2 regions of the Rothia terrae genome follow, and region 2 is predicted to be linked to the other one. Evidence: predicted binding sites of a transcription regulator. Region 2 holds the regulator's gene; the other holds the start of a gene.

Region 1 (16,205 bases), 110 kb from region 2:
TCCCAACGTCAGTGATGACGATAAGTACTTCACCGAACTAGATGCCGATGCCCTGCGTCGCATTACGGGTTTGGTGCGAGAAGGCGTGGTGACAGAAGACGGCGCCATCTCCATCACCCGTTCGGTGGGGCAGATGATGGACCGCATGGTCGCGTGGCAGGTCGAAGCGCTTGTTGAAGACATGGTGGTCAACGGTGGCAAGACCGATGCCGAAGCGCGAGAAGAACTACTTACTATTTTGCCCGAGTTCATTGATGAGCTTGAGGAAATTGCGGTCTACGGTTACAGGCGTCAGCTCAACGCTGCGGTGCTTCGTTTAGCGTTGCGAGCCGAGAAAGAAAACAGTGTCACAGATCAGAATGCTCTGCCCCTAGCTCGCGGTATCGGTTTTGCTGATCTGGTCTCATACACCTCGCTCTCTCGCCAGATGAACGAGAAAACGTTGGCTTCGTTGATTAAGTCCTTTGAGCAAAAGTGCGCCGAGGTTGTTGCAGTGGGCGGCGGACGCATCATCAAGACCGTGGGCGATGAAATCATGTTCTTGACGGAATCACCCGAGGCAGGCGCACGTATTTCTCTAGCGCTATCAAAGATGATTCGTGAGAACCCCGACCTTCCTGAAGCTCGTGTGGCTTTTGTCTGGGGACGCGTGCTACCTCGTCTGGGTGATGTGTACGGTCCGACCGTCAACCTTGCCTCGCGTTTGGTAGCCTTAGCTGAACCGGGCGTGGTTCTCACTGACGACACCACCGCTGAAACCATTGAAAACGACGAAAAATTTGTGCTGATTCCTCAAGGCGTACGCAACGTACGCGGGTTTGGCAACGTATCACCCGTGGCAATTACCCCGGGTATTGGTAATGAACTGGAGATAGATTTCGAATGAGCACCCATTCACACCTGACGATTTTTACGGGTACTGCAACGGATAAGGGTGCCTTTCGCGATAATAATGAAGACGCTTTGACCGTGGCGGGCACCCTTGCTGTGGTTGCTGACGGTATGGGCGGGCACGAGGCTGGCGAAGTTGCTTCGCGTCTTGCTGTGCGTACCCTGTCGTATTCGCACCTGTTTACGCAGCCCGGTGGTATGACCGAAGAAGAGAACGAGCAGGCACTTGCCGATATGGTGGCTGAGCGTGAGGCTCAAAAGAGTGAGACCGCGTCCTCGTATCGTTCACGCAAACGCAAGAACACCACTGCGCTCAACGAGCAGATCATGAACACACTTGAGCGTTTGCGCGTGATTATTGGCGAGGCAGACGAATCCATTAAGACCACCTTGAACCAGCGTGCAGGCACCACCTTGACCGGCGCATGGCTCACCTACATCGGTGACCAGAATATGTGGTTTATCTTCAACGTGGGCGACTCTCGCACTTATCGCCTGGTGCGCGGTGAAGACCTCGAAAAGACAGCGGACTCTCTCTCGCTCTCCGGCGAACTCGAGGGCGTAGGTCTAGAGCAGATTACTGTTGATCATTCCGAGGTTCAGTACCTGGTTGACACCGGCCAGATTACCGCGCTCGAAGCCCTGACCCACCCGCGTCGTAACGTGATTACTCGCGCTTTGGGAACCGGCAATTACTGGGAACCCGACTTCTGGGTTATTCCGGCTAAGCCTGGCGACCGACTCATGATGTGCTCCGACGGTCTTTCGGGGGAACTCTCACACAACTACATGGCGCGCGTGCTGGCCACCGTTGAGCACCCGCAAGACGCCGCAGATGTTCTGCAGACCGCTGCTTTGCGAGCCGGTGGACGCGACAACATCTCTGTGGTGGTTGCCGATGCGATTACCGAAGAAGAAGCTAACCGACGTGCTGCTGAACTGAAGGCTCTAACAGCCACCGAGTCTCACCAGATTGTAGAAGACGCCAACGAGTACACCGTGACTCACACCGCTACCCCTGATGATCCCCAGATTGTTTCGGAGCGCGAGCTGTCTCACGAGCAGTAAGAACACGTTTTGTGAATGGCCGGGCACGCCGCAATGCCCGGCCATTTTTCTATTCTCACCGCGTCCATAGGGCACAATAGTGAGAGAAGAACAGGAAAAGAGGTTACCGTGGCTATTGATCCCGCAGATACCGTCGAGAACATTACCGATCGAGAAAAAGTTGAGGGACCGAGCGTCAGCGAGGAGCTCAAGGAACGCTACGACGATTTGGCTGATCGTGTGCGTAATGCTCGTACCGAGTACTACGTGAACGATGCTCCGACCATTTCGGATGCGGCGTATGACGCCCTGTTTAAAGAACTTGAAGAGTTTGAGGCACTGCACCCTGAGCTGGTGGCTAATGATTCGCCTACTCAGGAGGTAGGTGGCGAGGCATCTGCGGCTTTTGCGCCGGTGCAACATATTTCTCGGATGTACTCGCTCGAGGATATCTTCTCTCTTGAGGAGCTCGAAGCTTGGCTGGCGAAAACCGGTGAGAACGCGCGTCGTATTGCGGGTGAGAAGACGCGGTGGCTGACCGAGCTCAAGATTGATGGTTTGGCGATTAACCTCTATTACCGCAATGGAAAGCTGGTGCGTGCGGCTACTCGCGGTGACGGCTATACCGGTGAGGACGTTACCCACAATGTGCTGACTATTAAAACTATCCCCACTCAGTTGGCGGGGGAGAACCACCCTGAAGAGCTTGAGGTGCGCGGTGAAATCTTTATTTCATCCGCTGATTTTAAGGCGCTGAATGAACGCATCGTAGAAGAGGGCAAGGCTCCTTTTGCTAACCCTCGTAACGCTGCCGCTGGTTCGTTGCGTCAGAAGGATGCGGCGGTGACAGCGTCTAGGCCTCTGAGTATGTTTGTGCACGGTATTGGTATTCACCCGGGGTTAGACCTCGCGGCACAGTCTGAGGTGTACGATCAGCTCGAAGCCTGGGGTCTGCCGGTGAGCCCGTATACGAAGTTGCTCGATACGTCAGAAGAGATTTTTGAGTTCATTGCTCACTTTGGTGAGCACAGGCACGATCTGGTGCACGAGATTGACGGCATTGTGATCAAAGTCGATGATTTTAGGACGCAGAGTCAGCTGGGTTATACTTCTCGCGTGCCGCGTTGGGCGGCGGCGTACAAGTACCCGCCTGAAGAGGTGAACACTAAGCTGCTCGATATTTTGGTGAGCGTTGGACGCACCGGCCGAGTAACGCCGTTTGGTATGATGCAACCGACGAAGGTCGCTGGTTCTACGGTGTCGATGGCGACCTTGCATAATCAGGACGTTGTGAAGGCTAAGGGTGTTCTGATTGGTGATACCGTCGTGCTTCGTAAAGCTGGCGATGTGATTCCTGAAATCGTTGGACCTGTGGTGGCTTTGCGCGATGGCACTGAGCGAGAATTCGTGATGCCCACGGAATGTCCCTCGTGCGGTGAGCCGCTGGCTCCAGCTAAAGAAGGCGATATCGATATTCGATGCTTGAACGCTAAATCGTGTCCAGCTCAGCTCATGGGGCGCATCTATCATATTGGTTCGCGTGGAGCACTGGATATCGAGGCGCTGGGCGAAGAAGCAGCGCGTGCTTTAACGGCTCCTGCTGAGCCTGGTACCGCGCCTCTGACGAGCGAGGCTTTCCTCTTTGATCTCAAGCCTGAGGACCTGGCGGACGTTCGCATTGAGCGAGAGAAGAAAGTGAAGGGAGTTGCTACGGGTAAGACCGAGCGTGTTCCTTACTTCTATACGCGAGGTACGGCTAAAAAGCCGTCCGCCCCTTCTCGCAATACTGAAAAGCTCTTCGAACAGCTTGAAAAAGCTAAGCAGCAACCGCTGTGGCGCGTCCTGGTCGCACTTTCTATCAGGCACGTGGGGCCTACCGCTGCGCGCGCTTTGGCAACCGAATTTGGTTCTATGGACGCAATTCGCGAGGCGAGCGTAGAGCGACTGGCAGCCGTTGACGGGGTAGGGCAGATTATTGCTGACTCTATTACCGAGTGGTTTACGGTGCCGTGGCACCGTGAGATTGTAGAGCGCTGGGCAGCTGCCGGGGTTCGCATGGAAGATGAGCGAGACGCCTCCATCGAACGTACGTTGGAGGGGCTGACGGTGGTGGTGACCGGTACACTCGAGAACTTCACACGTGATTCTGCCAAAGAAGCGATTATCGTTCGAGGCGGTAAAGCATCCGGTTCAGTCTCAAAGAAAACGGACTACGTGGTAGCCGGTGCCTCGGCTGGTTCTAAGCTTGGAAAAGCCGAACAGCTGGGTGTCAAAATCTTGGATGAAGCCGGGTTTGAGCAGTTACTTTCGACCGGCTCTGCGTCATAAAAAGCGAAGTTACGTGGGTTAATGTCACGTAATTTGTCCCCATAGGCGGGGGATAAGATGCTGAATAATTAAGGGCGATGCGGTGTGTGTAGTGATGCGCAACACCGCATCCTGCCTTAAAAATCGAGGAAAATTGACCGCCTGAGACGTGCTTGCGAAAAATATTTAAAATTTTTTTTCGCGATCGACAGCCGGGTGGAATCGGGTGTTTCTCATACATCTTTTGGTCACGATTTGATAACAAAAACACCCCGGGGTAACGCGTGTTCCCGCGCTTTAAGGAAAACACCTGTGATGGTAATCGCGCGGAAAATACCAGAAATTTAGACAACCTTAAAGTCTGTGAGGTGGAACAAGGTTCACGGTTTTGTCTCAAAAAGAGGTTGGCAAAACGAAAATCGTTACAGTATCGTTATCAACGAGAAATCCGCTCCCTTTTGATAGGGAGAGTTCGAAGCAGGAAAACTTCGAACGCATGCTGGGTTTTGCCGCACACCTGATGTCGTCTACAGGGCAGAACCTAAACACATGAAACCTAAACTTTATAAGGTAGACGACAGCGTGAAGACGTCCAGGGATGGAACGAGCGCAAGGTGGCCTTCTATGGAGCATTGTGAAGACTACTTCCAACATTCGTCGTTCAGCACTCGTACTGGCATTCGGTGGCGCAGCAGTTGCAGCATCACTGACCCCCGCTAACGCAGCATCAGAGCAGACCTGGGACGCACTGGCACAGTGCGAGTCCGGTGGCAACTGGGGCATCAGCACCGGTAACGGCTTCTCAGGCGGTCTGCAGTTCACCCCTTCAACTTGGGCAGCATTCGGTGGCACCGGTTCACCTACCGCTGCTTCAAAGGCTGAGCAGATTCGCGTTGCTGAAAACGTATTGGCTGGTCAGGGCTGGGGCGCATGGCCCGCTTGCTCAACATCACTGGGCTTGACCGCTGCTGATGCAGCTGGTGCACCTAACGTTCAGGCACAGGCAGAGTCAGTTGCTCCTGTACAGGAAGCTCCTGCTGCTCCCGTAGTTGAAGAAGCACCCGTTGTTGAAGCTCCTGCAGCTCCCGTAGTTGAAGAAGCACCCGTTGTTGAAGCTCCTGCAGCTCCCGTAGTTGAAGAAGCACCTGTTGCTGAGGCACCTATTGCAGCTGCTCCTGTTGCTCCCGTAGCAGTAGCACCCGTTGCTAACACCTACACCGTAGTTGCAGGTGACACCCTGTCAGAAATCGCTTACGCACACGGCTACAATGGCTGGGAAGCACTGGCAGCAGCAAACGCTGACATCATCCCTAACCCCGATGTAATCGAGGTTGGCCAGGTTCTGACCCTGCCCGCTCTCTAATCTTTGAGAGTAGCTTTATATAGTTTTTGAGGTTCCCGTGCTCTATGAGCACGGGAACCTTTTTATATGCCCGCTAGGAAGCGTCCTGCGCGGGGATTAGTTGAAAAACTCACCTTTGCGCCGGTGGCTGACGTCCAGAGTGGGAGAATCAAGCGGCGGCGGCTAAACTTGGGTAGAGAAAATCAAACGAGTGTACGGAGAATTTATGTCTGCCATTACACGTGAGACAGTTGCGCACCTTGCGGAACTGGCTCGCATTGAAATGAAAGACGATGAACTTACAGCTTTGGCATCAGAGCTTGAGATCATTGTTGAGTCTGTGAAATCGGTATCGGACGCCGTCTCAGACGATATTCCTGCAACCAGCCACCCGCTTCCTTTGCAGAATGTTTTCCGCGAAGACGTCGTTGGCAACACCTTGACTGCTGAAGAAGCGTTGGACGGCGCTCCGGATGCAGAAGACGGCAAGTTCAAGGTTCCTGCAATTCTGGATGAAGGCTAGGGATAAAATGACTGACATTATTAAACTCTCCGCAGCTGAGCTAGTTGCAAAGATGGAGTCCGGTGAGCTTACCTCGGTTGAGATTACTCAGGCTCATATTGATCACATTATTGCTACCGACGGTCAGCCTCTTGACGCTGAAAACCGTGCAGCGGGCAAAAGCGGTCTGAACGCTTTCTTGCACCTGAACGCTGAAGAGGCGTTGGAAGTAGCTCGTGGTGTTGATGAGGATCGCGCAGAGGGTAAGGAACTTCCTGCTCTTGCCGGTGTTCCGATTGCTATTAAAGACTTGATTGTGACCAAGGGTCAGCCCACCACCGCAGCATCACGTATGCTCGAAGGGTGGATGAGCCCTTACGATGGTACCGTCACTCAGAAGGTTCGCGAAGCTCGCATGCCGATTCTGGGTAAGACTAACCTCGATGAATTCGCGATGGGTTCAACCACCGAGCACTCAGCTTTCGGCGTTACCCGCAACCCCTGGTCGCTTGATCGTATTCCCGGTGGCTCCGGCGGCGGCTCTGCTGTAGCTGTTGCTGGTTACCAGGCGCCTTTGGCGTTGGGTACTGACACCGGTGGCTCAATCCGTCAGCCCGCTGCGGTGACCGGTAGCGTCGGCGTGAAGCCTACCTACGGCTCAATTTCTCGCTACGGTGTCATCGCTATGGCATCTTCGCTTGATCAGGTGGGACCCTGTGCGCGTACCGTCATGGACACCGCACTGTTGCACGAGGCTGTTGCAGGTCACGATCCTTTGGATTCCACCTCACAGAACCGCCCGGTAGGCAACTTCGTTGATGCTGCTCGCGAGGGCGCCGCAGAAGGCGGTCTCAAGGGTCTGCGCGTTGGCGTTATCAAGGAGCTTTCAGGCGAAGGTTTCCAAGAAGGCGTGCTCAACCGTTTCAACGAGTCTCTGGAGCTTCTCAAGAATGCTGGCGCTGAAATCGTTGAGGTTTCACTGCCGTCTGTGAAAGAAGCTATCGGCGCCTACTACCTGATTATGTCTTCTGAGGTTTCTTCAAACCTTGCCAAGTACGACGGTGTTCGCTTTGGTCTGCGTGTGCTTCCTGAAGAAGGCCCGATCACCATCGAGCGCGTCATGAGTGCTACCCGCGCTGCTGGTTTTGGTGACGAAGCTAAGCGCCGCATCATTCTGGGTACCTACGCTTTGAGTGCAGGCTACTACGATGCGTACTACGGCTCAGCTCAGAAGGTCCGTACCCTCATCCAGCGTGACTACGCAAAAGCATTTGAAGTAGCTGACGTTCTGGTATCACCCACCGCTCCCACCACGGCTTTCAAGCTGGGGGCAGAGTCAAAGGGCGACCCCATGGCACTGTACAAGGGTGATATCGCAACTGTGCCCACCAACCTGGCTGGCGTTCCGTCGATCTCACTGCCTGCTGGTCTTGCAGATGAAGACAGCCTGCCCGTTGGTATTCAGTTCACTGCGCCGGCACATGAGGACGCTCGCCTGTACCGCGTTGGTGCAGGACTCGAGGCTCTGCTTGAATTACAGTGGGGTGCACCCCTGCACGAGCAGATGCCTGACACTCTTGAACTTATCCGTGACTTCGATTTTGGAGCGTAAGGTACATGTCTGACGAAATTTTGTCATTTGAAGAAGCCATGGAAAAGTACGATCCGGTACTTGGCTTCGAGGTGCACGTAGAGCTCAACACCGCAACCAAGATGTTCGACGCTGCTCCCAACGGCTTTGGTAACACCCCGAACACCAACATCACCCCGGTGTCCTTGGGCCTGCCCGGTGTGCTTCCCGTGGTCAACGGCAAAGCTGTTGAATCATCCATCAAGCTCGGTTTGGCTTTGGGCTGTGAAATCGCTCCGGTTTCGCACTTTGCGCGTAAGAACTACTTCTACCCGGATACTCCCAAGAACTTCCAGACCTCACAGTTCGATGAGCCTATCGCTGCTAACGGTTCGATTGATATCGAGCTTGAGGACGGCACCGTCTTCACCATCGATATTGAGCGTGCGCACATGGAAGAGGACGCTGGCAAGCTGACTCACATGGGCGGCTCATCGGGTCGTATTCAGGGCGCTGAGTTCTCACTGGTTGACTACAACCGCGCGGGCGTTCCGCTGGTCGAAATCGTTACCCGTCCCATCGTGGGGGCAGGGGAGCGCGCACCTGAGCTGGCTCGTGCCTACGTTGCCGCTATTCGCGAAATCGTGAAGAACCTTGGCATCTCGGACGCTCGTATGGAGCGCGGTAACGTGCGTTGCGACGCTAACGTTTCGCTCATGCCCAAGGGCACCACCGAGTTCGGTACCCGTACTGAAACCAAGAACGTGAACTCACTGCGTTCGGTGGAACGCGCTGTTCGCTACGAAATTCAGCGTCACGCAGCTGTACTGGAATCGGGTCAGAAGATCGTTCAGGAAACCCGTATGTGGCACGAGGATACCCGCGAAACTACCGCTGGTCGTCCTAAGTCAGATGCTGACGACTACCGTTACTTCCCTGAGCCTGATCTCGTTCCCGTAGTCACTGACGAGGCATGGATTGAACGTCTGCGCTCAGAATTGCCTGAACCTCCTTCAGAGCGTCGCAAGCGTTTGAAGACCGACTGGGGCTTCTCAGATGAAGAGTTCCGCGACGTTGTCAATGCCGGTGCTATGGACGCTATCGAAGAAACCGTGGCCGCCGGTGCACCCGCATCAGTGGCTCGCAAATGGTGGATGGGCGAAATCGCTCGCATCGCAAAGGACCGCGAAGTTGAGCTCACCGAAACCGGTGCTACGCCTCAGATCGTTGTTGAACTTAACAAGCTGATTGAAGCGAAGAAGATCAACGACAAGATTGCCCGCCAGGTTCTCGGTTTTGTGGTTGACGGCGAAGGGGAACCCGCTGAAATTGTTGAGAAGCGTAACCTTGCCGTGGTCTCTGACGACGGCGCACTGAACACTGCCATTGACGAGGCCCTTGCCGCGATGCCCGACGTCGCGGACAAGATTCGCGCGGGCAAGGTTCAGGCTGCTGGTGCTATCGTTGGCCAGGTCATGAAGGCAACTCGCGGCCAGGCAGATGCTGCACGCGTCCGTGAGCTGATTCTTGAAAAGCTGGGCGTTGAAGGCTAATTTTCGTAGCTAACGCTTGAGGTGGCGGCCGCTGGGAATTAACAAGACCCGGCGGCCGCCATTTGTATGCCTTCTTGCGGGCTATGGGAAGGGCGAGGTCTGTCAAGAAAGACCTAACCCGGCTACACCTGCCCCTGAACATTCCTGGTGAAGAGGGCTCTTAAAAACACGGTTCTTAAACAAAGAACTCCTTGCCGGCGAGTACAGCTCCGGCAAGGAGTTCATATATAAATCGACGTTTGGGGTCCGCCGGTCTATATAAGATTAGCTAGGCTACGAACAATCAGCTAACCATTTTGTTATTAGCATCTCGGGCTTCACTCGATACCCAATATGCATAATGTGTGGGGGATGTGCCAGGGGTGGGCACTTTATAACGCATCGAACTAATGAGTGTGGAATCAATAGCTAGCAGCACTGTCAGATGGGGTTCTTGCGTGCCGGATCTTCGGTGTCGCCTCGAATAATAATTGGGGTTTTGTGTTCGATAACGACGTAAAGCTCGTATTGAATTTTTAATCTCATCAGAACCTGTGTTCGATGCTTTATCTAAGCAATGATTGAGAGTATGGCAATCACTGCTTATGTAAAAAGTCTAAAGTGGGACGCGTCGCGCTTATGTCGCAGCCTTTATAGCGAGGGCTAAGAGCAGCTTTTTTACTGTTGGGTATCCGGAATTATGTAAGGACCTGAAGAGTTGACTTGTACCGGTGGAGCGCATGATGAAGCGGTGTTTTGTCTACTCGCAGCGGTATTTATGAGAAGCGTACTGAGAAGCGTTATTACTATAACAAATATTATAGTTATTCTTAAGTTTCTTTTAGTTCAAAATATATTTTAAAAATGAAAAGAAGATTACTTTTTATTCCACCGGTGGTTTACCAAAATATCTTCAGAGTTTCATTTTCAACCGCGGGAAAGTATCTGGAATATACGCCACTATTGCACACACCGTCAGAAATCTGAACCGATTCTGTAGCGCCCATTCCCTGAGTTTCAATAGCTACTTCACCGGTGTCTGATCCGGAGTTCACACGAATCGCAATAGCGTTGTATTTACCCCAAAAGGGCAACAGCATTAAGTGGCTACCGCCCTCTTGTTCCGTATCAACCTCAAAGCACATAGTCAGTAAAGCGTTCGAAAGTGGCGCAAGCGGCTCATCAAGTTCAAAGAGCCACTGCCCTTCAGCACTCACACGAGTTGCCGTGCACCCCTGCACCTTGTAAGCCTCGCCCACAGTAAACGGTACGAAAAGAATGAACGAGCTACTTCCTAATTCCAGCGCTGAAATAGTGCAGTTAATAGAAAGCTCTGTGGTGCCGCGTCCTGTAGGAGAAATATCCAAGAAGGCGTGGTTGACGGATGCCTGTGGGAACTCGTGGAGGTAGGTCAGCGCGGTAGAAGACAGCGCATTTTCATGGCTGAGCTGAGAGAGAAGCTGATTAACTGTCTCATCATCAAACTCGAAAGCATCGGCAAACAAGTGCACGGTATCAGGCGTAAGGCTTTGCCCCGCGATAGCCCGGCGCACTCGGTCCTTGTACTTGGTAGGAGATACGTTCACACCGTAGAGCCGTTGCTGACTCTCAGCAATAGCTCGCGAGATAGCACGAACGCTGAGGTCGTTCTCTTCAATGCGAGTATTTGCCGGGTAGTACTGGGACAAGATTTTTCGTGCCGACGGTTGCGCAATTGCCTGGCGCAATTGTGTGCTGGTGAGCACCATCGACGACACTTGGACGTTGGTGTTGAGCAAAAGCGAAATATCGGGGGATAGCACCACTGTCTACTTTCTTACAGGGGAGGGGTGGCAAAGATTTATGGAGAAACTTCCCAAGCGTAACCGAACGATGTTTTGTAGAGCACCGGGTAGGATGCGGTAAAAATCTTGGAATTCTCTTCGACAGGTTCGGAAATCAGCGTCTCACGATTATCGGGAGACGTCCACACATTCAGAGTCATGTTCTGAGGGGTCTTATCGCAGCGCAGAATCATCGTCAGGTTATAGTACGGCGCACCGAAGGGGCCAAACGTTACCTGGTCAATGTACTTCTGCTTCTCTCCTTCGGCTACAGGTAGTGGGATAAGATCGTCCACGCCCTCATTGAGATCGCAACGATACTTGAACTGGTGAATCTCGCCTTTGGTAAAGACGCGCGGAAGCTTAATCTTGAGCTTCCACACCCTGTTGTACTCGTTGAAGGTTTCTTCATCAGAATCAGCTAAGTCAACAAGTTCACCGCCGAATAACACGGTGATGCTTTCTAAGTCGGCACCCTCAAAAAGTGGGGAAATGTATTGGGTCTCATCAACATCAATCTGAATCGTTTGAGTGACCTCAAAACAAGTCAAAAAGCCATCATCATCGATATAAGAAACAAATGTTGTGGCCAGTGAGATATGGTCCTTTTCGTGTGCCACTATGGGGGCGGCACTGCGTAACTCTTTGTGGGTGCGCTGGTTGAGATAGCTTGTTGCGATTGCGCGGCGTAATTCTTGCGAATCCTTATATGAAAAATCAAAAGCGAAGCTAAAGAGCCCGGCAGTTTCGTCGGTAAAGACATCACCTTTGAGTGCTCGCGCAATCCTATTTTTAAGCTGAACAGGATCGTACTCAACCCCTGTTCTATCGCTGAGTTCTGCCGCCATGAAGGCAGCTACGGCGCGCTGATTAATACCGTCGCCTCGGCGTCGTTGCACGAACGGCCCCCACTTCTCGCGGTAGGGCGAACGTGAGAGTAAGGATTGCAGAATGACGCCAGGTAGCGTTGACTTTGGCTCCGATGACAGGTGCTGAATTTTAGTACTCCTTAGCCAGCAGTGGGAATGCCCATGTGGGTGAGAATAAAAGCGTAGTCCCAGGCGATATCGCGCCAGCGGGTGTACCTGCCGGAGCCTCCGCCATGGCCGCCGTCCATCTCAATTTTAAGAAGGGGAGTGGCGGAATTTTTGTCAATGGTGTGGCGCAGCTGAGCTACCCATTTAGCCGGCTCTACGTAGAAGACGCGGGTATCGTTCAAGCTGGTAACTGCAGCAATGGGCGGATAAACCACCGGGCGAATGTTTTCGTAGGGAGTGTACGACTTCATGTATTCGTAGACCTCGGATGACTCTATGGGATTACCCCATTCTTCCCATTCAAGGGCGGAGAGAGGTAATTCGGGATCCAAAATGGTGGTGAGGGCGTCTACGAAAGGAACCTGTGCCACTGCCGCGCAGTATTTTTCGGGTGCAAGGTTCAGCGTCGCGCCGATGAGCAGGCCACCTGCTGAACCGCCCATTATCGCGATTCGTTTTTCGTCAACCCATTCTTGGCTAGCTAAGAAATCTGTGGTTGCCACGAAGTCGGTGAAGGTATTTTTCTTGTGGAGCTTTTTGCCCTTGAGATACCAGTTTCTGCCGAGTTCTCCGCCGCCGCGAATGTGAGCCACCACGAAGATAACGCCGCGGTCTAGGAGGGATAGGCGGGCTATGCCAAAGACAGGATCCATCGAGGCTTCGTAAGAACCGTACCCGTACTGCAGAACAGGGTGGGGGGCTGTCATGTCTAGGTCTGCGCGGTGCATGATAGAAAGCGGGATGCGCGTACCATCTTCAGCGGATGCCCAGAGGCGGTATGCGGTGTAGTTGTCGGTTGAAAAGTCCCCGAGAACCGGCGTTTCTTTACGCAAAAGCAGCTGATCGGTTGCGGGAAAGAAATCGTAGACGCGGGTGGGGGTTACCCAGGCTTCGTAGCTGAAGCGTACGACCGGTGAATCTGCACTGGCGCTTGTGAGCGAGCAGGTGTAGAGCTCATCGTCAAACCCGGCTGGCTCACTGAACACCAGCTGGTGATCATTGATTGCCAGTTCGCGAAGCTGAGACAGCGGACTGAAAAATAGTCGGCTGGTTGTATTCGCGCGAGCTGAAACCACAAGATGAGTTGCACTGAGGGTAGCCCCCTCAATTCGGACATCCTCACGATGTTTCATGACGGGCTTCCACAGCGCGCGGTAAGAGTCGAAATCTTCGGATTCAGGGTAAGGCGCTAGAACAAGCTCCGAATTGACTGCCTCAAAGTTGTGGCAAATCAACAGGTATTTTTGGCTATCAAGCGTGACGGGCTCAACGCTGTACTGCACTTTCTGAGCACGAGCAATCACAGGGGTCGCAGCCTCATGGAAGGTATCAAGTTCAGCGAAGGGAACAACGTAAATCTCGGAGAATTCACTGTTTCCGGAATCAATAAGAAGGGCCGACTTATCAGCTGAAATTTCAGCACCGAGCCACATCGTAACGTCGGGCTCATTGAAGAGAACGGCATCGTTATCCGCTGACGTGCCCAGCACGTGGCGGCGTATCTGGTAAGGACGCCATGAGTCATCGGCTACGGTATAAATCAGCGAAGTTGCATCAGGCGCGAGGAAAGAACCGGCAAAAACATTATCGATTGTCTCATCGAGGAGTTGCTGAGTTTCGCAATTATAGAAGTGCTGGGTAAAGCGTTCATCGCCACTGGCATCCACCGAAAAAGCAAGGAGCGAGCCGTCCTCAGCGGGGCTAAAAGAACCCAGAGAGAAGAACGGTAAATCTTTAGCGAACTCGTTGCAATCTAGTAGCACGGTTTCATGGTCTACAGGCGTGCCGGGCTCAACCGTCGGCGGAGTGAAGTTCTCGCTGTCAGTGCCATCGGTTTGGGCGGGAACCCGGCACATTACGGGGTACTGCTTACCTTCAACCGACCGCGAGTAATACCAGAAGTTGCCTTTCCGTTGCGGCACAGACAAATCAGTCTCTAGCGTGCGCTCTTTAATTTCCTCAAAAATAGTGTCGCGTAAAGGCTGCTGACCCGCCGTTATACGTTCGGTAAACGTGTTTTCGGCGGTGAGGTAATCAATAACTTCAGGGTTTTCTTTATCGCGAAGCCACTCATACGAGTCTGTGAACGAGTCACCATGATACGAGCGGACGCTTGAAAGCCTCTTAGTCTGCGGTGGCTGGGGAGCTGACATGGTGGTGTAGCACCTCTACTTCATTGGTTCGGTGAGCAGTATTGATTGTTGACTGTACTACTACAGGATAACGAGGATTAGCTCTTGCAAGGGACAAGCGCAACAGTCTGGAGAGTAGCGCCCTCACTATCGCGTCGCATCCGGCTTCATCAGTAGTTATTGGTGGGCTGTGAAGCGTGAATGAGAAAAACCTAGAACTTCAACGTTTGTATATACAACTATATCTGCTCGCTTATATGTCGAACGTTTTTCACACTGCGTAACACAACACGTAACGATTACACATTAAGAAACTTAGACGCGTTTCTTGACCCTCCACACCGTCGTGCGAAAACATAGAGGCAGGTCATGAGAGCCAGCACTAAGCCCCAGCTAGCTGGCCGGCAACCCTCACCGCGGTGGGGTGCCCTGGGTGAAGACCTGGCGTGAAAAATATCCTCACGCAAGCGCGGGCTGGATGCACAGAACAATTCAGTGCACCAACTTTTTCGGTTCTCACCGAATGCTCTGGCATGTAGCCCCCACACAAAGATTATTGACGTATCACGTAACTTTATGGGAGCTCACCATCATGGCAGACAACGCTGCAGTACCTACCCCCTCAAACCCCGCCGGCTGGAAGTTCGAAACACGCCAGATTCACGCAGGGCAGGAGCCAGACCCGGCAACCGGTGCACGCGCGCTACCTATTTACCAAACCACATCCTTCGTCTTCAAAGACTCAAAGCAAGCAGCAGATCGTTTTGCGCTCGCTGAACTGGGCCCCATCTACACCCGTTTGAACAACCCCACCCAAGAAGCTGTTGAAAAGCGCATCGCTTCGCTTGAAGGCGGTGTGGACGCACTCCTGCTCTCATCGGGGCAGGCCGCAACAACCTACTCAATCATCAACGTAGCCGGTGCAGGTGACCACATTGTCGCGTCCCCCTCTCTCTACGGTGGCTCATACAACCTGCTCAAGTACACTCTGAAAAACTTCGGCATAGAAACCACCTTCGTTGAAGACCCCCGCGACCTTGACCAGTGGAAAGCCTCGGTACGCCCGAACACCAAGGCATTCTTCGGTGAGACCCTGCCCAACCCGCGCGGTGATGTTTTTGATATCGAAGGAGTCGCCGGTGTAGCTCACGAGGCAGGTGTACCCCTCATCGTCGATAACACCATTCCCACCCCCTACCTCTTGCGTCCCATCGAATGGGGTGCGGACGTCGTCGTCCACTCCGCCACCAAGTACTTAGGCGGTCACGGCACCTCTGTAGGTGGCGTTATTGTTGACTCCGGCAACTTCGACTACAGCAAGGATCCTGAAAAGTACCCGCTGTTCAACACCCCCGACGAAGGCTACGGCGGACTGGTGTACGCCCGCGACCTCGGCCCGGATTCAGCATTCGGCGCCAACGTCTCGTACATCATCAAAGCGCGCGTTGGTCTGCTGCGCGATCTTGGTTCATCCATCTCACCGACCAACGCCTTCAACATCGCTATCGGTATTGAGACCCTGTCGCTTCGCATCGAACGCCACATCGAAAATGCACGCAAGGTCGCCGAATTCCTCGAAGCGCATCCCCGCGTTGAATCAGTAACCTGGGCAGGCCTAGAATCATCGCCCTATTACGAACTGGCGCAGAAGTACATTCCCAATGGACCCGGCGCTGTTCTGGGCTTCACCCTCAAGGACGCGGATGCCCCCACCGCGCAAAGCTTCGTCAACGCGCTTTCCCTGCACTCGCTACTGGTCAACATCGGCGATGTGCGCTCGCTCGCTGTGCACCCGGCATCCACCACCCACTCACAGTCAACTGTCGAAGAACTCGAAGCAATCGGAATCAACCCCGCCTTCATCCGACTCTCAGTGGGTATCGAAAATATCGATGACATCATCGCCGACCTCGAACTAGGCTTCTCAGCAATCAGCTAGCGAGCTCTCGTAGCGCAACACCGTCACCACGCAAAGGAGCGAAAATTGACGATCCACTCCCACGCCAAAACCACAACCGTTGA
Region 2 (16,205 bases):
CCTGAGAAAGTTGCGCAACAACCGGCGCAAACACGCGCGTACCCCGCAGAGCCTGAACAACATCTTCTTCTCCAGCTTCACCGTGTGAAAACATCTCAAGCACACGCGCAAGCTTCTGTTCAGTTTCACCGGTATCAGTCGGATACTGATGCGTATGAGACGTGCCCTCCCCTAAGTTTCGCCCAGACCACGGCTGACCACCGGTATCAGTTTCTCTACCGGCACTTGCCAACTGAGCTTGAATATGAGCGGGAAGCTCACGCTTGCTATGGTGTTCGTGCGAGTGCTCAGCCATTATTCAGGACGTCCCGCAACCTTAAGAGCTTCCTCCAAGGTGAACTTACCGGCGTACAGAGCCTTACCCATAATGGCTCCTTCTACGCCCTCGCCCACCAGCTCACGCAAAGCACGAATATCATCTAATTGAGAAATACCGCCGGATGCGACAACCGGCTTATCAGTGCGGCGGGCAACATCGCGCAGAAGATCAAGATTTGGGCCCTGCAACGTGCCGTCCTTCGTAACATCCGTAACGACATAGCGAGCGCACCCATCATCCTCAAGACGATCAAGTACCTCCCACAAGTCGCCGCCTTCTTTAGTCCATCCGCGGGCCGCGAGCGTGGTTCCACGAACATCCAACCCCACAGCGATAACGTCGCCGTGCTCAGCGATGACACGACGCGTCCACTCGGGATCTTCCAAAGCAGCGGTACCCAAATTGATGCGAGCGGGGTTCAAGCTCAACGCACGAGCCAGCGACTCGTCATCACGAATGCCACCGGACATCTCAATCTTGATATCCAGCTTCTCAGCAACGCCCTTCAAGACTTCGATGTTGTCGCCGCGCCCAAACGCCGCATCCAAATCGACAAGGTGCAGCCATTCGGCGCCGGCTTCCTGCCAAGCCAGGGCAGCCTCCACGGGGTCGCCATAACCGGTCTCAGACCCAGCTTCGCCCTGAACCAAACGCACTGCCTGACCGTTTGCAACATCTACTGCAGGCAACAGTTCCAAATATTTTTTAGCCATCGAAAAACCTTCTCTCTTCACTCGCTGCCTGATTTAGTACGCGAAAAGCACGTAACCGCCGTAGGCAAAAGCAGCTAACCCAAGAATCAACAAAACAATCTGAGCGATAAGAGGCAGCCCCTGCTTGCGAAAGGAATAGCCACCGCCCACCAAGAACGCTCCAAAAGTCATCAAAATCAGACCGGATACTGTGGGATCCATTTATTCTCCTTCACTCTCGTCCAGGCGACCGGTCACAGGCAAAGAACCAATCCAGTTGCGCAACAGCTGCAAACCAGCCTCCGCTGACTTTTCAGGATGGAACTGGGTTGCACTCAACGGACCATTTTCAACCGCAGCAATAAAAGGACCACCGTGGTCAGACCACGTCACTTGAGGAGGAACCATCGACTCGTTGTTCTGATCGAAGTTCCATTCTTGAACAGCATAAGAATGCACAAAGTAAAAACGCTCATTCTCAATCCCGTGAAAGAGAACCGAGCCTTCAGGAGCTGAAATAGTGTTCCACCCCATATGTGGAACAACATCTGCTTTCAGTCGCTCAACAACACCGGGCCACTCCCCCATACCGGCAGCTTTAACACCGTGTTCCACGCCCTTATCAAAGAAAATCTGTAGCCCAACACAGATGCCCAGCACCGGACGCCCGCCAGCCACGCGGCGTCCAATCATACGCGGAGCATCGACCTCTTTCAGACCGTCCATCACAGCCTTAAAAGCTCCAACACCGGGAACAACCAAACCATCAGCACCCAGCACATCTTTTTCTCTACGCGATAAAACAACGCGAGCGCCAGCCGCTTCAAGTGCACGCACCACAGAACGCACGTTGCCCGCGCCATAGTCCAAAACGGTAACGGTAGGTTTACTGGTATTAGTCATTATTTACAATGCACCCTTAGTCGAAGGAATATCATTATGTCGGGGATCCGATTCTACGGCTTCTCGCAGAGCACGCGCCAATGCTTTGAATTCTGCCTCCGCAATATGGTGCGGATCGCGTCCGCCCAACACCTTGATATGCAGGCAGATTCCCGCATGATACGCGAACGCTTCAAATAGATGGCGCACCATCGATCCCGTGAAATGACCGCCGATTTGATGGAACTCAAACCCTTCAGGCTCACCACCATGCACCAGATACGGACGCCCTGAGATATCCACAACAGCCGAAGCAAGAGCTTCATCAAGGGGAACGGTCGCCTGACCAAAACGGCGGATACCCTTTTTATCACCTAAAGCCTGCTTGAGAGCCTCGCCCAGAACAATCGCGGTGTCCTCCACCGTATGGTGTACATCAATGTGAGTATCACCCGTGCACTTAATGTTCATATCAATCAGAGAGTGCTTGGAAAGGGCCGTCAGCATGTGATCGTAAAACGGCACAGAGGTATCGATGTTCGATGCACCGGTGCCATTCAGGTTGATCTCTACGCTGACACTGGATTCACTGGTAGTACGTTCAATTTTGGCAGTACGAGAGCCAAAATCTGTTGAAGATTGAGTCATGTGGTTAGCGTCCTTAACGAGGTGGTCTAGATTTTCAGAGCATGAAGCGAAACGGTTTTTCTCACAGAACTGTATGGCGGCTCTAGTGATCAGATGCAGGCAGGTAAGCGCCGGTGCTCACCAAATAATTCTCCAAAGATTGCAAGAAAGCTGTGGTTTCTTCTTGTGTACCTGCCGTCACTCTTAAATGCCCGGCAATACCGTTATCTCGAACTAAAATACCGTCTGCCAGCAAATACTCCCAGGCCTCCTTCTCATCCTGCAGCCCCGAGAAAAATACAAAATTAGAATCAGATTCAGCAGGCTTAAGTCCCAGCTCACGGAGCCTAGTCACGATGCGGTTTCTCGCATCCTTAATATCCTCAACGTTTGCTAACAGTTGCGTACGATGACGCAAAGCCGCCAAAGCTGTTGCCTGTGTGACCGATGACAGATGATAGGGCAAACGAACCAGTCGAACCGCATCCGCAATGGCAGGGTGCGCCGCGAAATAGCCCAGTCGCACACCAGCAAATGCAAACGCTTTACTCATGGTGCGACTAACCACCAAACGATTGCGTCCAGGTAACAGCGTCAGAGCTGTCTGCTCTGGATCTTGCGCAAACTCGGCGTAGGCTTCATCAACGATGAGAATGCCATCAAGTTCTTCGACCGCTGAGTAAACCCGCTCGATAACTTCTTTTTCCAGAGCGGTGCCGGTGGGATTGTTCGGCGAACACAGCACCACAATATGAGGGCGATGCTTGATAACTTGAGCAACCGCAGACTCTGCGGTGAGGGTAAAGTCCGCCGCACGCTCTCCGGCGATAAATTCGGTATTGGTACCATCAGCCAAAAGCGGGTACATGGAATAGGTAGGCACAAAGCTCATGACGCTTCGCCCTGGCCCGCCAAAGACTTGGAAAAGTTGCTGAAGTACTTCATTTGAGCCGTTAGCAGCCCATACATTGTCAGCTGTGAGCCCGTGTCCTAAAAACTCTGCGAGTTCTTGACGCAACTCAACGAATTCACGGTCGGGGTAACGATTGAGTCGGTGGGCAACTTTACCGATTTCAGCACCGATGGCTTCTACCACCTCATCGGGCATCGGGTGCGTATTCTCATTGACGTTCAGCGTAATAGGAACATCAATCATGGGCGCGCCATACGGTGAGCGACCACGCAAGTCGTCGCGAATAGGCAGGTTCTCAAGTGCTTGTAATGCTTCACTCACACTGCCAGTCTAATCACAACTACGACGTACTAACCATTCATTACGGGGATTTCCAGATTCTGACCAGTATGCAAAGTAGTGCTGGAAAGATTATTGACGTCGATAATCAGATTCACCACATCACGAGGATCCGATTCGGGGCTCACTTCTCGCGCAACATCCCAAAGGGTTTGACCAGCATCAACAGTCACTGTACGACCCACTGATGATGAATCAACCGGGCTTGAACCAGCTTGGGCATCCTGAGGGGCGATAAAGGATGCACCGACTAGGACGATGAGGGCACCTAGAGTCATGAAAGAAAGTCCCTTGAGCATAGAAAGTAGGCGGCCTCGACGAGATGTCCGGGCAGCCGGCGCGACGCTCGGGTTTAAATCTCGTTGGTTTCGAACAGGCTGAGGAAGCTGCCGCGCAGGCTTGATCACTCGAAGCTGAGCAGAAGGAAGCGGTGCGCTCTCTACCCGTTGCGGACGAACCACAGCGTTAGCACGCGAAAAAGCCGTGCCGGGGCGGACAGGACGCGGGATAACTACAGTACTCACTATCGGAACTCCTTCTTACTGAACAGGAAACCAAATATTCGAAACTTTGTTCGAACTTCGTATATATGTTCTATCAGAAAATTCGAACATAGTCGAGAAAAATTAGAACAAATGTTTGGTTTTCGAATAAAAGTGCCATAGGCTGATAGAACTAAGACACCAGTGAGCACTAGTCAAACACTGGGGACTGACAAAATAAGGACTACAGAAACGAGCAACCAGTGAGTTACAGCACGCCAGATACTCCGCAGGGTAAGCGTCCTCGCGGTGCTAAGCCCCTCACCGCTCGCCAACAGAAAATTTTGACCGCCATTTCCACCGCCATTGATGAACGCGGTTATCCGCCGTCAATGCGCGAAATCGGAGATCTCGTTGGTCTAGCATCGCTTTCTTCTGTCACTCATCAGCTCTCGCGTTTGGAGCAGATGGGATATATCCGTCGCGATTCAAAACGTCCCCGCGCTATTGAAGTCCTCAATTTTGGCGATGCGGAGCATTCTGCTGAAGAGACCACCGCAGACCTTGTGGCTTTACCGCAGATTCCCTCTTTCGAACCGCCCTCTCACGATCTTGCACAGGTTCCTTTGATGGGCCGCATCGCAGCGGGTGCTCCCATTACAGCGGAACAAAACATCGAGGATGTCATGGCACTACCTCGACAGCTTGTTGGAAACGGCGAGCTGTTCATGTTGCGTGTTAAAGGTGATTCCATGGTTGATGCAGCAATTATGGATGGTGACTGGGTGGTTGTACGTTCGCAGCACACCGCTAACAACGGGGATATTGTGGCGGCTCTTCTTGATGATGAAGCGACTGTCAAAACTTTCCGCCAACGCGATGGTCATACCTGGCTACTGCCCCAAAACACCCAGTATGAGCCCATTATCGGCGATCACGCTCTTATCATGGGCAAGGTAGTTTCGGTTCTCAGAAGCCTTTAGAGCAAAAGCATCTGCACATCAAAAGAGGCCGCCCCACCATCGTGAATATGGTGGGGCGGCCTCTTTTATGTGTTACCTGATTTTAATGGCGGGCAAACCTTCACTATTCTGCATGAACGCTATGCCCCGCACCAGGGTTATCTATTCTCGAAGTTACGAGCGATTTCTTCAGGGGTCTGAATCGGGATCATGCCGGTAACAGGCAGGTGCTCACGTTCCAATTTAGCTTTGGTAATCTTCCACAGAATGGTGAGGACAACAAACCAAAGCGGGATAAGAATCAAAGCGATACGGGTATCTTCGCCCAGTGCCAGTGCAAAAACGATAAAGGCAAAGAACGCAAGAATAAACCACGGAGTGATTTTAGGAAGTGGCATGCGGAACTGCGAGGCCGCATGACGTTCAGGGAACTTGCGATGGTAGTTGATGTAGCTGACCACGATGCTACCCCAAGTAAAGAGGATGCAGGTGGAGCACAAAGATGAGATCACGGTGAATGCCGAAACCAGGGTATCACCGGCTAGCAGCAACGGGATCGACAAGAATGCGAAAACCGCGGTGAAGAAAACAGCATTAGACGGCACATGACGCTTGTTTTTGCGTGCAAAAAGTTTAGGCGCATGCCGGTCAAGTCCCAGCGAGTACGCCATACGGCTAGCCGAATAAACACCGGAGTTGGCGCTGGACGCGGCAGAGAGCAGAACCACAAGGTTGACCACAAACGCTGCGCCGGTGAATCCGACCATGCCGAACATGGAGGTGAAGGGGCTCTGTTCTGGATCGATGTCTACCCAGGGAGTAACCATCATAATGATGCTCAGTGCACCCACGTAGAACACCAAGATACGCATGATGATGGAGTTAATAGCCTTAGGTAGGTTTCGGTGCGGGTTTTCGGTTTCAGCAGCTGTGGTACCTACCAGCTCAATACCGATAAAGGCAAAAATACCCATCTGGAAGCCCAGAATAAAGCCGCTCAGACCGGTGGGGAAAAATCCACCGTAGTTCCAAAGGTTAGATACCTGAGCTGTCGTTCCGTTGGGATTATGGTGACCGCTGAAGATCAGGTAAAGACCAACAACGATAAGCGCCAGAATCGCTACGACCTTGATAATTGCGAACCAGAACTCTGTTTCGCCAAAGAATTTAACCGGCTGAAGGTTCAAAATTAAGAGCGCTGAAGCCGTGAGCAAAGCCGGTAACCAGACAGGAATATCGGGGTTGAAATACTGGGCGTAGGCGGTGATAGCTACGATATCAGCGATACACGCAACAACCCAGGAGAACCAGTAGTTCCATGAGACGAAAAAGCCGGCCCAGGGACCGATAAGGTCTTTGGCGATATCGCCAAAGGTTTTGTAGTTGAGGTTGGACAGCAGGAGCTCACCGAGTGCTCGCATCACGAAGAAAAGCACGAACCCGATAATCATGTACACAAAGATTACCGAGGGGCCGACAAGGCTGATGAGCTTACCCGAGCCGAAGAACAGACCGGTACCAATCGCGCCGCCAATTGCAATCATTTGCAAATGACGGTTTGACAGGCCGCGATCCAGTTTTTGCTCAGAAATATCTTTAGTTTGAGCGCTAGATGCCATTGCTATTCACCTGTATTGATGTGTATTTCACGGTGTTGAAAGCTCAATACCTTGAGGCTACTGAACGTTTGGATTTTATGAATAAAATCCGCCAGTGAAAATTATAGATTTACTATGCTCTCAAGCACACTAATACCAATGGTACTTCCTTTTAAAACTGAAAGGATGGAAACCGCACAAAATAACGGGGGTTCTTCCTTCCTTTGTGCGGGGTTATCGATGATTACCCGCATCCAGCGAAGGAAATGACAGAGTTTGCTATGCAACGCTGATGCTCGTAAAAACAAGATGACGATGTATGTTCAAGTTTCTACAGTTGAGAAATAAAAATCGCGGGGCTGGTTTTCAGAAACCAGCCCCGCGACACCAAGACGTTTTCAAGGATCGGCAAAGAGCCTAGTCAATGCTGGCAGCGAGTCTCTCCAAAGCACCGACCGTAACGTCCTTATTTTGGGTCGTCCAAAAAGGCGGTAGAGCTTTCACGAGGTAGCTTCCGTACCGCTGAGTGGCGATGCGCGAATCTAGAACAGCAACTACACCGCGGTCGTTGACGGATCGCACTAGACGTCCTGCTCCCTGCGCCATACGAATCGCAGCGTGGTAGGCAGAAACAGCCATGAATCCGTTGCCGCCGGACTCAGCCACCGCGCGTGTACGAGCGGCAGACAGAGGATCATCAGGACGAGGGAAAGGAATGCGGTCCATAATGACCAGTCGGCATGAGTCACCAGGCACATCGACACCTTGCCATAGGCTCATTGTGCCAAACAGGCAAGAATCCGTGTCTGCGCCAAATTCTTTGACCAGCGCACGCAACGATGATTCTCCCTGCACGAGAATATTGAGATTGGTGCGTTCACGTACGTATTCTGCAGCAAGCTCTGCCCCACGTTTCGAGGAAAACAGTCCAAGCGCACCACCACGAGAAGCCTCAATCAGCTCTAGCACGCGCTCAAGTTGCTCTTCAGACACGCCGCGTCCGGGTTTGGGCAGGTCAGACGCAAGATAAAGGACGCCCTGCTTGGGGTAGTCGAAAGGCGAACCTACGTCCACGGCCTCCCAGCGAGGTGCGCCCGTTCCTTGAAGCCCCAGTGCCCCCGCGACGGAATCGAAAGACTCCCCCACCGTCAAGGTAGCCGATGTAAGCACCACGGTGCGGTCTTCGAAGAGTCCTTCGCGCAGGCGGCCTGCTACTGACAGCGGTGCGACGTGTAAGGTTGCAGGATCCGTATCGGAAGCAGCCACATATCCGCGTCCTGGCTCCCAAGAACCTACACGCGAGATCCAGACAACCTCGTACTTTTCATCGGCATTGAGCATGCGCTCGGCAAGCTCCATCACCTCGGTGAGCTTAGCGCGAGCCATCTGGCGGCCGGCATCGGAGTCTTTAGCGTCGCTCTTGGTATCGGACAGCGCCGTGCGTGTAGCGTCCAAAACCTGGCTCATGGCATGCCCAACACGTTCGGGCAGTCCCTTCGGCAACAAGGCGGCAGGAATTCCGTCTAACGCGTTATCCAAGTTTCGTGCAGCTGACTCAAGCGGAGAAGAATCTGCTTTCGTATTCTTCTTCATGCTGCGGGCTGCGGAATGAACCATCGCCGGTGAGAGCGCACCGGTAACAGCTCCGGTGACGCGGTCAGCAAGTTCATGGGCCTCATCAATGACCACAATTTCGTGCTCAGGCAGAACGCCGATGCCTTCAAAGGCGTTAATTGCCAAAAGAGCATGGTTAGTAATCACGATGTCAGATTCATTGGCACGAGTCTTTGCAAGCTCTGCAAAACATGACTCTACCAACGGGCATTTACGTCCCAAACACTCAGAGGCGTTAACTGAAACCTGTCGCCACGCTTTATCGCTGACACCTGGAATGAGCTCATCGCGGTCACCGGTATCGGTAGTTTCAGCCCAGGCGCGCAAACGCAGAACCTCTTCGCCTAATCTGCCGGTAGCTCCACCGGGATCAACATCGAAGAGAGTTTCTTGCTCATCATCGGGGTAACCGCCCTCAAGCTTGTGCAAGCAGACGTAATTGTTGCGCCCTTTAAGAATCGCTACCTCTGTCTCGCGCTCAGGGCGATCTCCCACTGACTCGAGCAGACGCGGAATATCGCGGTTAACAATCTGAGACTGCAAGGCCAAGGTAGCGGTCGCCACAATGATTGGTTTATCACTGTGTTGAGCATAGTGCAGGGCTGGAACAAGGTAGGCCAAAGACTTACCGGTACCTGTGCCCGCTTGAACCAGCAAGTGACGGTCTAGTTCGAGAGACTGCGCAACGTGAGCGGCCATGGTTCGCTGGCCGTCGCGTTTCTGCCCGCCGCTGGCGTCCACCACCGCGTCGAGAAGGTCAAGGACGTCTGCAGCCCCCGGCAAAGTCTCAAGCTCTTGACCGGTCAAGGGCTGGCGCTGGGATTCCTGCCCACCGCTCATTAGCGCACCGTTTCGGTTGCACCGGCATCCAGTGCTTCTTGAATTTCAGGTTCTAGAACTTCTAAAAGTTCTTCATCAAGCACGTACTCTGATAGCTCTGATGCGACTTCATCACGCACGAGTGCCTGTACGTAGGTGCCATCTGAGATAAAGGCGGTACGCAAAATTTCTGCGTCCCATTCGTGCAGTCGTGAGACTACCTCACCGTGTGCGTAAGGAACCATCAGATGGACCTCAATGGAAGGACGCGGAATCATATCCGCAATCAGCTCTTTGAGCTCGTCGACTCCCTCGCCGGTACGAGCTGAAACAACAACGCTGTTTTCCTCGCGTAGACGCAAACGCTCAACCACGAAAGGATCAGCAGCGTCAGCCTTATTGAGAACGATGAGCTCGGGAACGTGCCGTGCATCGACCTCAGTAAAGACCTCGCGTACTGCCTTGATCTGCCCCTCAGGGTCGGGGTGTGAAACGTCAACCACGTGCACAATAAGATCGGCGTCTGCCACTTCTTCTAGAGTGGAGCGGAATGCCTCAACCAGCTGCGTAGGTAGCGAGCGCACAAAACCGACGGTATCAGAAAGGGTGTATCCCACACCGTCAGGTGTTTGTGCCTTTCGGACGGTCGGGTCAAGAGTTGCGAACAGGGCGTTTTCGACGAGGACGCCGGCGTCGGTGAGGCGGTTAAGCAAGGAGGATTTACCCGCGTTGGTGTAACCCGCGATAGCCACCGACGGCACGCGATTGCGCTTACGGTTAAGACGCTTGGTCTCGCGGGCGGGCTTCATCTGCGCGATTTCACGACGCAGTTTTGCCATGCGAGCACGCAGGCGGCGACGGTCCAACTCAATCTTTGTTTCACCGGGGCCACGCGAACCAATACCTTCACCACCGGCGGCGCGTCCACCGGCCTGACGGGACAGGGATTCACCCCAACCGCGCAAACGCGGCAGCATATATTCAAGCTGCGCCAGCTCGACCTGGGCTTTACCTTCACGAGATTTAGCGTGCTGCGCAAAGATGTCAAGAATCAAAGCGGTGCGGTCGATGACCTTTACCTTGACAATATCTTCAAGTGCACGACGCTGTGAGGGCGCGAGTTCGGAATCAACAATCACGGTATCGGCGCCCTGCATCTCAACAATTTCTTTGAGTTCCAGCGCTTTGCCTGAACCGAGAAAGGTACTGGGGTCGGGCTTCATGCGACGCTGAACAAGGCCATCAAGCACCTCAGAACCAGCAGTTTCTGCCAGCGCTGCAAGCTCGCGAAGGGAGTTTTCAGCGTCCTGAACCGTACCTTCAGTCCACAACCCGGCTAAGACAACGCGCTCAAGGCGAAGCTGTCGGTACTCAACTTCGGTAACGTCTTCAAGCTCCGTTGAAAGACCTGCAACACGGCGAAGTGCGCGACGTTCTTCAAGATCCCGCTGTTCACCGTCATAGGATGAGTGTTCTTCGCGAAGGTCAGAGAGTTCGCGAGCGCGTTCGTCTAGGACTTTAGAGGATTTCGGTGTTTCTGCTCTGCCCAACACTCGCTCTACAGTTGCTCGCAACTGCTCGTCGCTGGGCAGTTTATCGGTGTTGGGAGTGTCAGTCACTACGGAAAAGTCCTTTCGACAAAAATAATGCTCCCCTATTCTATCGAGGGAATGAGCGTCCTGACTATGCTCGGTGTTGGCTTTTCCCCCACGGCGTACAGCTTGCGCGTTTAGGAACTAAGGTGTGAGCACGTAAAATGGGTTTTATGGCAGAGCAGCATTATTTTTCATCGAATCCCGTTTCTGAGTTCACTCCTCAGCAGGTGAAAGTTCGGTTGGCGGGGCAGGATCGTACCGTGGTGACGGCACCCGGCATCTTTTCACCTGCCGGTATTGATAAGGGCACCGCTGTTCTGCTCGCTGAGGTTCCGCCGGCTACCGGTTCGCGCATCCTTGATATCGGATGCGGGTGGGGTCCAATTACCCTCACAGCGGCTTTAGAATCGCCTGATTCGCAGGTTTATGCCGTTGACGTCAATCAGCGTTCAATGGAACTCACCCGCATGAATGCAGAGCGTTTAGGAGCTACCAATGTGCAGGTATCTTTACCCGAGGATGTTCCAACCGATGTTGAGTTCGATCTTATCTGGTCGAACCCGCCTATTCGCGTGGGTAAGGACGCTCTTCATAACATTATGCGCACCTGGCTACCGCGTCTGACGGTTGGCGGTAAAGCCTATTTGGTGGTGCAGAAAAATCTGGGGTCTGACTCATTGCAGAAATGGTTGGTGAACGAACTGGGGTCTGACTACTCAGTCAATCGCTATGCGACTTCTAAAGGTTTCCGCATATTGCTGGTGGAAAGAATGAGCTAAAGTTCGCAACGTTAGCGCTACATTAGCCATGACATAACGGTTAACCCGAAAAGAATTAGAGCAATTAAAGTAGCTACCGCGTTCCATCGGGTGCGAATGGTGGCGGAGGTTTATTCATAAGGGGTCCGACGCCGCAAAGAAAATCAACGCCCGCACCACCGAAGACACCTGCGAATAAGAACTCACCGGACGCCGAGAACCAGTTCGTAGAACTTATCAAATGCAAATAACATGTATGGGGACTAACTTCAGCCATACACCAAAACGCCCAAACATAGCTCACTACCTGTCACGGTGAATCATTGAAGGATCAGTTTCACCCCAATTACCTTCCGGAGTAACCAAAAAGGTACCCACAGTTCCAGACCAGAGCCCCCAGCTTGACGCATAGAGCCCGATCGAGCCACCACCACATACTGACCAGGTGCTCCCTGAACGTCGGGGAGATCCTGAGTGACAGCGGCTGTAATATCAGCGTTATTGTGAAATTTCTCCTGGAAAATGTATTCTGCTCTTCCCTGTTGGTTATCCACAATATTGGGGTATCCCGGCAGGGTGGGGCAGGCTGGTTTCTTCTCTAGAAGTCGAGATATTGAAATCAATTACCTTCAGGGAAAAACTCAGAATCCCTAGCCATCTACAAAATAATGAGTATACTCATAAATGAGTAAACTCATTATTTAGGTAAAGGTCAACCATGGGGTTAAGAGAAATCAATCGCGTAGCCACCCTCGAATCAATATTGAAAGTAGCCTCCGCACTCTTTGCCGAACACGGCTTCCATGCCGTGACGACCCAAAGCATCTCCAAACAAGTCAACATCGCATCAGGCACATTGTTCCGCTACGCCGCTACCAAAAGTGAACTACTGCTGATGGTTTTCAACAAAAAATTTGAGCACATCTTTCAATGCGGATATACAGACGCACTTGGACAGGACACAGCCCTAAAAGCCGTATTAGCCATGGTTCAACCTGCCTTTGAACTCTCAACCCAAGAGCTAGAAAACACTCTCGTATATCAACGAGAACTTCTATTCGGCGCTGACGGAAAATACCGAGACGAAGGACTGAAGATGATCGACACCTTCGAAAACACGATTTCTTCCACCTTATTAACCTTCGCACAAGAACAAGACCAAACCCTCAGCCAAGAAAATGCCGACAGTGCAGCTCGATCCATCTTCGCCACTTTTCAGCTTGCTTTGACACGTATCGGCCGAACCAACAATCCCGATGAATGTCAGCGAGAATTAATCCGCCAGATTGAACAAATTATTGCTGGCGCCACAAAAATCAACGCCCTATCCGAGGGCGAGTGTGAAAGTAGATGATAAACATGCAACTCACTGCAGGGAACTATGAGGCTTTTGCCCAGCCGCGTAAGCCAGAAGGAGTAGAAAAGAAAACTGCCCATATCGTCGGGGGAGGATTAGCGGGACTAGCGACGGCTGGCTTTCTCATCCGAGACGGGCGCATGGATGGCTCTCGCATTACAATCTACGAAAAATCAAGGTTACTCGGAGGCGCACTTGATGGCATCGAGAGACCAGAAAAAGGCTTTGTTATTCGCGGTGGCCGAGAAATGGAAAATCACTTTGAAACCCTCTGGGATTTATTCCGCTCAATCCCCTCTCTAGAGATAGAAGGAGCAAGTGTACTTGACGAGTTTTACTGGCTCAATAAAGATGACCCCAATTACTCACTCTGCCGAGCCACCTATGAGCAAGGTAAATCCTGGCCAACCAACGGCAAATTCACGCTGAGCAACAAAGCCCAAAAAGAGCTCATGAAGATTTTTCTAGCTGACACTGACTCTCTACAAGACAAACGTATTGACGAAGTATTTTCCTCAGAGTTCTTCAGCAGTAACTTCTGGATGTATTGGCGAACCATGTTCGCCTTTGAAACCTGGCACTCAGCCTTAGAAATGAAGCTCTATCTACATCGCTTTATTCATCATATTGACGGCCTGCCAGATTTCTCTGCCCTTAAGTTCACTAAATATAACCAATACGAATCATTGACTCTTCCCCTGGTCAAATGGCTTTCGGAGCAAGGCGTGCAGTTTAGCTATGATTCCGAAGTAACCGATGTTGATTTCGCAAATGACCCCCACAAAGGCACAAAACGTGCTGTGTCTTTCAATTTATTGGATCACCAACAAAAGCGTGTGATCAATCTGAGCGATGATGATCTTCTTTTTCTCACCATTGGCTCCCTCGTGGATAATTCCGATGAAGGCGATCATCATACCCCGGCTCAACTCAATAAGGGGCCAGCACCAGCGTGGGATTTATGGAAGAAGATTGCCCTCAAGGACCCCAGCTTTGGTCGTCCGGAGGTCTTCTGCTCGAATATAGACCAGACAAAATGGGAATCAGCTACTATTACTACTTTAGATGAGCGTATTCCTCGCTATATTGAGAAGATTAGCCATCGCAATCCCTACAGTGGTCGTGTTGTTACCGGTGGGATTGTAACGGCAACAGATTCAAGCTGGCTCCTGTCTTGGACAGTTAATCGTCAACCTCATTTCAAGAACCAGCCTAAAGATCAGATAGTTGTCTGGTTCTATGGTTTATACAATGATGTTCCTGGCGATTATGTAGGGAAGACCTTACAAGAATCCACTGGCGAAGAGATTGTTCAGGAATGGCTCTATCACATGGGAGTTCCAGAAGACGAGATTGCAGAATTAGCAGCCACTGGAGCTCAGTGTGTCCCCGTGATGATGCCTTATGTGACTTCCTTCTTTATGCCACGTAAGCATACTGACCGCCCTGCTGTTGTCCCTGATGGTTCAAAGAACTTTGCTTTTATTGGTCAATTCGCCCAGTCTGCCACTAGGGATTGCATTTTTACTACTGAGTATTCAGTGCGTACTGCGATGGAATCGGTGTATTCCCTGCTGGGTATTGAGCGAGGTGTGCCGGAAGTTTATAACTCCACTTTTGATGTGCGAGTGCTTCTGGGAGCTGCGCATAGCTTAGCTGATGGGCAGAAGGCTAAGCTTCCTGGTGGGCATTTCAGCAAAGGATGGCTTGATAGGAAGTTTAAACATACTGAGATTGTCCGGTTACTCAAAGAGTCTGAGCTTCTTTAGTTTTCATGGTGTGATATAAAAATAGTTTGGATTCTATAGCTGTGGCCCTAGGTGTAGAAAGCTACCCTTAGGGCCACATGTTGTACGGGGATTGGCGGATTCTATTGGGTGTTGCACCGAGGCTTGTTCATAAAGGTTCCGACGCCGCAAAGGCACTTTAGCTGATAAGGGTTACATCGGGTTGGGGTTGGTCACCCCGACGCGGCGTAGTAAGGCCCGTAGGATAGCTGCGGATGTGAAGGCGGTGAACAGGTTCATTAATTCACGCCGGGCGGTGGTGGAGCCGGTGATTGCCTAGATCAAGACGTGGCGTATTTTGCATTCTGGGTTTCGTAGGCCGCTGGGCTTGTATGGGCGGGTTTTTTCGGTGGTGCGGGGGTTGGTGTTTTGTGCTACTGGGAGGACTTTTGAATAAGTCTCATAGTCAATCATATGCGTGTGAAAGGGATTAATAATTTCTATTCTGGTTTCGTTGAGTACCACATGAGGATGCACTAGTACCTGCCATGCTAAAAAGACCAGCAGATACCAGCCCCAGCACCGCGTCCACAAAGCACTGGCACCATCAGTCATGACAGCGACGGTGCACATACCCGCCGCAAGAGCTAAGGCAAGCAGAAAGTAAAGATACACCAGTTTGAGTCTGCATTTCACAGGAAAACGGGGGATGTATCGGGTTTTCATGCGTTGCTCACCTCATACTTACCGTAGTGCAACTCATATCATTGTTGAGTTGGCATAATAATAGCCCGGTTCCTCCGTGAAACCGGGCTGAGCATGTAGGACGCGAGTCGTGGAGCCTTATGCCAGCGTCATTTTTCCTGTCATGACAGCGGGGCCAGCCAATACTACGTGCTCCAGGTTATCCGGGCCAAGCACGAAGGTCACCGCAAGCGTGCCACCGGGTACATGCACGAGCCATTCATCGGGAGCTTCTTCACCGCCCCAGAAACGAGTCGCGGCCGCAGCGGCGCACGCACCGGTACCGCACGAAAGAGTCTCCCCTACACCGCGTTCATGAACACGCATGCGAATAGCACCCACATTCACTTCGCCAGTCTCAGCCTCAGTCTCTTCAATCTCCTCAGGAACCACGAATTCAACATTGGTTCCGTTGGGAGGCACAGGGGTCACCTTAGGTGCAGTTTCAAGACCCAAGCCATCCAGCTTGCCCTCGGTGCCAAGAGCAACAACAGTATGCGGGTTACCCATCGAAATCGACACGGCAGGACGCGTAGTTTTAAGACCGCGAGCGTTGACCATGGCATCGTGACCGTTATCGCGTGCTGAATCACCGTCAATAAAGCTCCACGGCCCCATGTCAACAGCGTAACCATTTTCAACCATCGCAACAGCCTTAATACCGGCGCGGGTACCAATCACCACGCGTCCGCCCTCTTCAAGGTCAATGAGGTTTTCAGTTCGCAGGTATTCAATGAAGGCGCGAACACCGTTGCCACACATTTCGGACAAAGAACC

The links. The regulator LexA, encoded in region 2, represses DNA repair genes until DNA is damaged. The targets are predictions, from matches to a motif close to TCGAACANNTGTTCGA.
Region 1: a site for LexA is predicted at 4,734-4,749, ahead of IDM49_RS08630 (LysM peptidoglycan-binding domain-containing protein). Genes of this name have one in related genera too.

What each region holds. Positions count from the first base shown of each region.
Region 1 is NZ_CP061539.1:1,874,075-1,890,279, reverse strand. Features, by position in the region: gene IDM49_RS08645 (adenylate/guanylate cyclase domain-containing protein) at 1-886, shown strand, start outside; gene IDM49_RS08640 (PP2C family protein-serine/threonine phosphatase) at 883-1,959, shown strand; gene ligA (NAD-dependent DNA ligase LigA) at 1,993-4,266, shown strand; gene IDM49_RS08630 (LysM peptidoglycan-binding domain-containing protein) at 4,880-5,608, shown strand; gene gatC (Asp-tRNA(Asn)/Glu-tRNA(Gln) amidotransferase subunit GatC) at 5,814-6,110, shown strand; gene gatA (Asp-tRNA(Asn)/Glu-tRNA(Gln) amidotransferase subunit GatA) at 6,118-7,701, shown strand; gene gatB (Asp-tRNA(Asn)/Glu-tRNA(Gln) amidotransferase subunit GatB) at 7,707-9,212, shown strand; gene IDM49_RS08610 (hypothetical protein) at 10,091-10,993, opposite strand; gene IDM49_RS08605 (hypothetical protein) at 11,032-11,913, opposite strand; gene IDM49_RS08600 (S9 family peptidase) at 12,024-14,204, opposite strand; SAM riboswitch class IV at 14,549-14,659, shown strand; gene IDM49_RS08595 (O-acetylhomoserine aminocarboxypropyltransferase/cysteine synthase family protein) at 14,776-16,122, shown strand; gene metX (homoserine O-acetyltransferase MetX) at 16,168-16,205, shown strand, end outside.
Region 2 is NZ_CP061539.1:1,767,667-1,783,871, forward strand. Features, by position in the region: gene IDM49_RS08115 (SseB family protein) at 1-295, opposite strand, end outside; gene priA (bifunctional 1-(5-phosphoribosyl)-5-((5-phosphoribosylamino)methylideneamino)imidazole-4-carboxamide isomerase/phosphoribosylanthranilate isomerase PriA) at 295-1,032, opposite strand; gene IDM49_RS08125 (hypothetical protein) at 1,066-1,233, opposite strand; gene hisH (imidazole glycerol phosphate synthase subunit HisH) at 1,234-1,914, opposite strand; gene hisB (imidazoleglycerol-phosphate dehydratase HisB) at 1,918-2,541, opposite strand; gene IDM49_RS08140 (histidinol-phosphate transaminase) at 2,624-3,754, opposite strand; gene IDM49_RS08145 (LysM peptidoglycan-binding domain-containing protein) at 3,784-4,296, opposite strand; gene lexA (transcriptional repressor LexA) at 4,518-5,237, shown strand; gene IDM49_RS08155 (amino acid permease) at 5,375-6,835, opposite strand; gene IDM49_RS08160 (ATP-dependent DNA helicase) at 7,232-9,268, opposite strand; gene hflX (GTPase HflX) at 9,268-10,866, opposite strand; gene IDM49_RS08170 (class I SAM-dependent methyltransferase) at 11,013-11,621, shown strand; gene IDM49_RS08175 (TetR/AcrR family transcriptional regulator) at 12,319-12,954, shown strand; gene IDM49_RS08180 (oleate hydratase) at 12,960-14,726, shown strand; gene IDM49_RS08185 (hypothetical protein) at 15,021-15,410, opposite strand; gene dapF (diaminopimelate epimerase) at 15,528-16,205, opposite strand, start outside.